Streptomyces venezuelae: one gene and its partner. The protein of the gene in region 1 interacts with the protein of each later gene in a pairwise test. Links are inferred from orthologs where the notes say so. Each region holds a gene or a part of one and is shown in the gene's direction. Other genes may lie near its edges.

The links.
Region 2: the proteins of leuS (region 1) and ligA interact in binary tests that used the Escherichia coli proteins (3 or more experiments, as listed by UniProt). The link is inferred for Streptomyces venezuelae from one-to-one orthologs.

What each region holds. Positions count from the first base shown.
Region 1 is NZ_CP029192.1:5,972,182-5,975,971, forward strand. The notes cover bases 119-3,597. They hold leuS (leucine--tRNA ligase), read left to right. Parts: upstream 119-496; coding sequence 497-3,397; downstream 3,398-3,597. Other genes in these bases: DEJ48_RS26175 (hypothetical protein), read left to right, coding at 3,560-3,597. Outside these bases: DEJ48_RS26165 (hypothetical protein), read right to left, coding at 1-81; more of DEJ48_RS26175, read left to right, coding at 3,598-3,790.
Region 2 is NZ_CP029192.1:2,774,822-2,778,104, reverse strand. Bases 180-3,151 are described here. They hold ligA (NAD-dependent DNA ligase LigA), read left to right. Parts: upstream 180-559; coding sequence 560-2,743; downstream 2,744-3,151. Other genes in these bases: DEJ48_RS11555 (putative bifunctional diguanylate cyclase/phosphodiesterase), read left to right, coding at 3,022-3,151; DEJ48_RS11565 (methionine synthase), read left to right, coding at 180-529. Also shown: more of DEJ48_RS11565, read left to right, coding at 1-179; more of DEJ48_RS11555, read left to right, coding at 3,152-3,283. UniProt on the Escherichia coli protein: DNA ligase that catalyzes the formation of phosphodiester linkages between 5'-phosphoryl and 3'-hydroxyl groups in double-stranded DNA using NAD as a coenzyme and as the energy source for the reaction.

The sequences.
Region 1 (3,790 bases):
GCCCAGGGCCCGTGGAGCGGGCGAGCGGGCTGCGGAACGCGGGAGGGAACGGCTCTTGCGGTGCGGGTGCAGAGGGTTCATGGCGGCTCCGAGATGGTTCGGTCCCGCCGCATGCTAAGTCGCTCCATACCGGTGGGTACGGGGTTTGAGTTATTGCGTTGTTATCAAAGTGCGACACGATCTTGGTGTTGCCCCGAAAGCGGGCGGTACGCGGAGTAACCCTTGGCCAATGCCTGGGCTTGTGGCGGTACGGCACCGCGGCGCGGCGCCCGGACGGTGCGGCGCGGAAGCTCGTCGCGAGCCGAAGGGGCGCTGCGGTACCCTGACGCCATGCGTGCCGTACGCCTTCTGCTTAGCGGGCCGCGCTGATCAGTCCCGACCGCCGGTGAATCGCGGTCGGCATCGGCGCGGCGTCCCCTCCTGTGCGAGGGGCATTTTTGTTTGACCAGCACGGTCAATTCCGCAGGCAGAGACGATCGATGGAGCTTTGAGGATCATGAGCGAGACGAATTCTGCTGCCGCCTCCGAGGTGGCCGCGCCGCACCGCTACACGGCCGCTCTGGCCGCGGACATCGAGGCACGCTGGCAGGACTTCTGGGACGCCGACGGCACCTACGAGGCGCCGAACCCGAGCGGCGACCTGGCCGCGCGGGACGAGGCGGAGGCCGCGCTGGCCGAACGGCCCAAGAAGTTCATCATGGACATGTTCCCGTACCCCTCCGGAGCGGGCCTGCACGTCGGCCACCCCCTGGGGTACATCGCCACGGACGTCTTCGCGCGCTACCAGCGCATGACCGGCCACAACGTCCTGCACACCCTGGGCTTCGACGCCTTCGGCCTGCCCGCCGAGCAGTACGCGGTGCAGACGGGCACCCATCCGCGGGTCTCCACCGAGGCCAACATCAAGAACATGAAGGCCCAGCTGCGCGCGCTGGGCCTGGGCCACGACAAGCGGCGCTCGATCTCGACGATCGACCCCGAGTACTACAAGTGGACCCAGTGGATCTTCGTCCAGATCTTCAACTCCTGGTACGACGCCGACGCCGCGAAGGCCCGCCCGATCGCCGACCTGGTCGCCCAGTTCGAGAGCGGTGAGCGTGCCGTACCGGACTCCACGCGCGTGTGGAGCGAGCTGGACGCCGCCGAGCGCGCCGAGGTGCTGAGCCAGTACCGCCTGGCCTACGCCTCCGACGCGCCCGTCAACTGGTGCCCCGGCCTGGGCACCGTCCTGGCCAACGAGGAGGTCACCGCCGACGGCCGCTCCGAGCGCGGCAACTTCCCCGTCTTCAAGGCCAAGCTGCGCCAGTGGAACATGCGCATCACCGCGTACGCCGACCGTCTGCTGGACGACCTGGACGCACTGGACTGGCCCGAGGCCATCAAGCTGCAGCAGCGCAACTGGATCGGCCGCTCCGAAGGCGCCCGCGTGAGCTTCCCCGTGGGCATCGAGGGCGACGCGATCACCGTCTTCACCACCCGCCAGGACACCCTGTTCGGCTCGACCTACATGGTCCTGGCGCCCGAGCACGACCTGGTCGACAAGGTCCTCCCGGAGGCCTGGCCCGAGGGCACCCACGAGACGTGGACGGGCGGGCACGCCACCCCGGCCGAGGCCGTCGCCAAGTACCGCGCGTTCGCCGCCGCCAAGTCCGACGTCGAGCGCCAGGCCGACGCCAAGGAGAAGACCGGCGTCTTCACCGGCGTCTACGCCACCAACCCGGTCAGCGGCGAGCAGGTCCCGGTCTTCATCGCCGACTACGTACTGATGGGCTACGGCACCGGCGCGATCATGGCCGTGCCGGCGCACGACAGCCGTGACTTCGCCTTCGCGCGCGCCTTCAACCTGCCGATGCGCTGCGTGGTGGAGCCGTCGGACGACCGCGGGACCGACACCAGGAAGTGGGACGAGGCCTTCTCCTCGTACGAGGCGAAGCTGATCAACTCCTCGAACGAGGAGATCTCCCTCGACGGCATGGACGTCACGGGCGCCAAGGCCCGCATCACCGGCTGGCTGGCCACCCGCGGCATCGGCGAGGGCACCGTCAACTTCCGGCTGCGCGACTGGCTGTTCAGCCGCCAGCGCTACTGGGGCGAGCCCTTCCCGATCGTCTACGACGAGGACGGCGTCGCCCACGCGCTGCCCGAGTCGATGCTGCCCCTGGAGCTGCCGGAGGTCGACGACTACTCCCCGCGCACCTTCGACCCGGACGACGCGAACACCTCTCCGGAGACGCCGCTCTCCCGCAACGAGGACTGGGTCAACGTCACCCTGGACCTGGGCGACGGCCCCCGTGCCTACCGCCGCGAGACCAACACCATGCCCAACTGGGCGGGTTCATGCTGGTACGAGCTGCGCTACCTGGACCCGAGCAACGACCAGAAGCTGGTCGACCCGGCCGTCGAGCAGTACTGGATGGGCCCGCGCGAGGGTCAGCCGACGGGCGGCGTCGACCTGTACGTGGGCGGCGCCGAGCACGCGGTGCTGCACCTGCTGTACGCGCGCTTCTGGTCGAAGGTCCTGTTCGACCTGGGCCACATCTCGTCGGCCGAGCCGTTCCACAAGCTGTACAACCAGGGCATGATCCAGGCCTACGTCTACCGGGACAGCCGCGGCTTCCCGGTGCCGGCCGCCGAGGTCGAGGAGCGCGACGGCGCGTTCTTCTTCGAGGGCGAGCCGGTCAAGCGCGAGCTGGGCAAGATGGGCAAGTCCCTGAAGAACGCCGTCACGCCGGACGAGATCTGCGACGAGTACGGCGCGGACACCCTGCGCCTGTACGAGATGGCGATGGGCCCCCTGGACGTGTCGCGTCCCTGGGACACGCGCGCGGTCGTCGGCCAGTACCGCCTGCTGCAGCGGCTGTGGCGCCTGATCGTCGACGAGTCGACCGGTGAGGTCACCGTCGCCGACGTCGCCGAGGCGGACATCGACGAGTCCACCCTGCGCGCCCTGCACAAGGCCATCGACGGTGTGCGCCAGGACCTGGACGGCATGCGGTTCAACACCGCGATCGCCAAGATCACCGAGCTGAACAACCACCTGACGAAGGTGGGCGGCGCGGTGCCGAGGTCCGTCGCGGAGCGCCTGGTGCTGCTGATCGCGCCGCTGGCCCCGCACATCGCCGAGGAGCTGTGGCGCAAGCTGGGCCGCACCGACTCCGTCGTCCACCGGGACTTCCCGGTCGCCGACCCGGCGTACGTCGTGGACGAGTCCGTGACATGCGTCGTGCAGATCAAGGGCAAGGTCAAGGCGCGCCTGGAGGTCTCCCCGTCCATCTCCGACGCCGAGCTGGAGACGGTGGCGCTGGCCGACGAGAAGGTCGTGGCGGCGCTGGACGGCGCGGGGATCCGCAAGGTGATCGTGCGGGCGCCGAAGCTGGTGAACATCGTCCCCGCGTAGCGGTCTAGGGGTCTTCCCTTACGGGCAGGTTGGGGGTTCCGCTGGAACCTCCGACCTGCCTTCTCCGTTTACGGTGGAAGAGGCCGATGGAGCGGGTCGAGCGGCCGCGGCGGCCCGAGCGGCCCGAGCGGCCCGTGTGAACCGGATGCGGAGAGGAGCGTCATGGAAGCCCTGGGCGCAATCGTGGCGCTGCTTGTCGTGCTGTTCTTGGTGCTGGGTGTGTACATGACCGTGAAGGCGGTCCGTGCGGCCAAGCGCGGGGTAGACCGCACCCTTTCGGAGGCCCGCCGGACGGTCGAGGACACCACGCTGCGCGCGAAGAGCTTCGGGCAGGTCGGCGCGCCCGCCGAACTGGCCAAGCTGCGTCTTTCGCTGCGCACCTCCATGCGGGCC
Region 2 (3,283 bases), 3.2 Mb from region 1 along the record:
CCTGCAGCTCGACGAGCCCTCGCTGATCGCCGTGCTGCGCGGCCGGATCAAGACCGCCAGCGAGTACCGCACCCACCGCGCCGTGGACCGGCAGCTCGTCGAGAGCACACTGCGGGACGTCCTCGCCGTCCACGGCGACGGTGGTGGTGACGGCGCCACGGTCGTCCACTCCTGCGCGCCCGACGTGCCGTTCGCGCTGCTGCGCCGAGCCGGGGCCGACGCGGTCTCCTTCGACTTCGATCTGCTCACCGAGCGTGACGACGAAGTGATCGGTGAGGCGGTCGAGGGCGGTACGCGGCTCTTCGCCGGTGTCGTGCCGGGCGTGGACGGCCGATTGTCAGACCCTGCCGGTAGCGTCATGGGTGTCAGGACGTTGTGGCGCAGGCTGGGGCTGAATCCGGGGACACTCGCGGAGTCGGTCGTGGTCACCCCGTCGTGCGGGCTCGCGGGCGCATCACCCGCGTATGCGCGTGCGGCGCTCGCCCACTGCGCCAGGGCGGCGAGATCGCTCGCAGACAACCCTGAGTAATTGGGTATGACATAACGGGAGGACGAAACGGTGGCTGTCGAACAGCAAGGCTCTGTGCCCGCCGAGGCACAGGATCAGCATGCCCAGCTGGCCGAGCAGATCGAGGAGCACCGCTTCCGGTATTACGTGAAGGACCAACCGGTCGTCAGCGATGCCGAGTTCGACAAGCTCCTGCGCTCCCTCGAAGCGCTGGAGGAGGAGCACCCCGAGCTCCGCACCCCCGACTCGCCGACCCAGAAGGTCTCGGGTTCGTACGAGACGGAGTTCACCGCCGTCGAGCACCGCGAGCGCATGCTGTCCCTGGACAACGCGTTCGACGACGCGGAGCTCGCCGCCTGGGCCGACCGCGTCGCCAAGGAGGCCGGCACCCCGGACTTCCACCTCCTGTGCGAGCTGAAGGTCGACGGCCTCGCGGTCAACCTCACGTACGAGGACGGGAAGCTGACCCGCGCCGCGACCAGGGGCGACGGCCGCACCGGCGAGGACATCACGCCGAACGTCCGCACGATCGCCGACATCCCGCAGCGCCTCGCGGGCGACCGCGTCCCCGCCCTCGTGGAGATCCGCGGCGAGGTCTTCTTCCCCATGGAGAAGTTCGAGGAGCTCAACGCCCGCCTCGTCGAGGCGGGCGACAAGCCCTTCGCCAACCCCCGCAACGCGGCGGCGGGTTCGCTGCGCCAGAAGGACCCGCGCGTCACCGCCACCCGGCCGCTGCACATGGTGGTGCACGGCATCGGCGCTCGCGAGGGCCTCGACATCGACTGCCTCAGCCACGCCTATGAGCTGCTGCACGAGTGGGGCCTGCCCACCGCCAAGCACAACAAGGTGGTCGAGGGACTCGAAGGCGTCCGTGACTTCATCACGTACTTCGGGGAGAACCGCCACTCCGTGGAGCACGAGATCGACGGCGTCGTCGTCAAGCTCGACGAGATCCCGCTGCAGGGCCGCCTCGGCTCCACCTCGCGCGCGCCGCGCTGGGCCATCGCGTGGAAGTACGCGCCCGAGGAGGTCAACACCAAGCTGATCAACATCCGCGTCGGCGTCGGCCGCACCGGCCGCGTCACGCCGTACGCGCAGGTGGAACCCGTCACCGTCGCAGGATCCGAGGTCGAGTTCGCCACCCTGCACAACCAGGACGTGGTGAAGAAGAAGGGCGTCTTCATCGGGGACACGGTCGTCATCCGCAAGGCCGGAGACGTCATCCCGGAGATCCTCGGCCCCGTCGTCGACCTGCGGGATGGCACCGAGCGGGAGTTCGTGATGCCCGCCGAGTGCCCCGAGTGCGGCACGGCGCTGCGCCCCATGAAGGAGGGCGACATCGACCTCCGCTGCCCCAACGCCCAGTCGTGCCCCGCCCAGTTGCGTGAACGTCTCTTCTACCTCGCGGGCCGCAAGTCCCTGGACATCGAGAACTTCGGGTACGTCGCCGCGGCCGCCCTGACCAGGCCGCTGGAGCCCGCCGAACCGCCGATCCTCGACGAGGGCGACATCTTCGACCTGAAGGTCGAAGAGCTCCTCCCCATCAAGTCCTACGTACTCGACCAGGACTCGGGCCTGCCCAAGCGCGACCCCAAGACCGGCGAGGAGAAGGTCGTCACCTTCTTCGCCAACCAGAAGGGCGAGGCGAAGAAGAACACCCTGGCCATGCTGGAGAACATCGCGGCGGCCAAGGAGCGCCCCCTCGCCCGCGTCCTCACGGGCCTCTCGATCCGGCACGTCGGCCCGGTGGCCGCCGAGGCGCTGGCCCGCGAGTTCCGTTCCATCGACCGCATCGATCAGGCCACCGAGGAGGAGTTGGCCGCGGTGGAGGGCGTCGGCTCGACCATCGCGGCCTCCCTCAAACAGTGGTTCGCCGAGGACTGGCACCGGGAGATCCTGCGCAAATGGCGGGAGGCCGGCGTGCGCATGGAGGAGGAGTCGAGCGGCGAGGACGAGGGTCCGCGCCCGCTCGCGGGCCTCACCGTCGTCGTCACGGGAACGCTCGAACACCACACCCGGGATGGCGCAAAAGAGGCCCTGCAGAGCCGGGGAGCCAAGGTGACCGGTTCCGTTTCCAAGAAGACCTCCTTCGTCGTCGTCGGCGACAACCCCGGGTCGAAGTACGACAAGGCCATGCAGGTGAAGGTTCCGGTTCTCAACGAGGAAGGGTTCTCTGTCCTGCTCGAACAAGGACCGGACGCGGCGCGGGAAGTCGCGCTTCCGACCGAGGAGTAGCGGTTGAAGGCCACCCGTTCGGCGCATACCAGAGGCATACGGGTGGCCGGGTCGCATTCGGGCAACCGTAGTCGACCGCTGCCCGTGGAAGCCTTCTGCGGCCTACTGTTGAGGTGTGCGCCTGCCGTGCCCCGCTGCGAACGGGGTATCACCTGCTCATCAAGAGCTTGGAAGGGGGCATCCCCTGCTCGGCGCGAGTGCGGGAGAACCGCATCTCCTTGCTCGTGCGGAGTGCGGGGACGGATTCATGGGCGCGGCCGCTTCAGGGCCGAGTCCGCATGGCGTGGGCACCGCCGGCTGTGAGAGGGACGGGAATGGAACCGACCGAGAGCGCCGCCCCGGACTCACGGCTGCGCGCGCGCCGGTGGCGCGCGCCGGCCTGGCTGCGCGGCCGCCGGACCGCGACGACCACCGACCAGGGCAGCATGCCGCAGCCCGCCGCCGGCTCCGGACCCTGCGCGCTGAGCACCGCCGTCGAACCACGCGAACGGGCCTGGACCGCCGCACCGCAGCACGGCACCGACAGCCCCGCGACCCTCG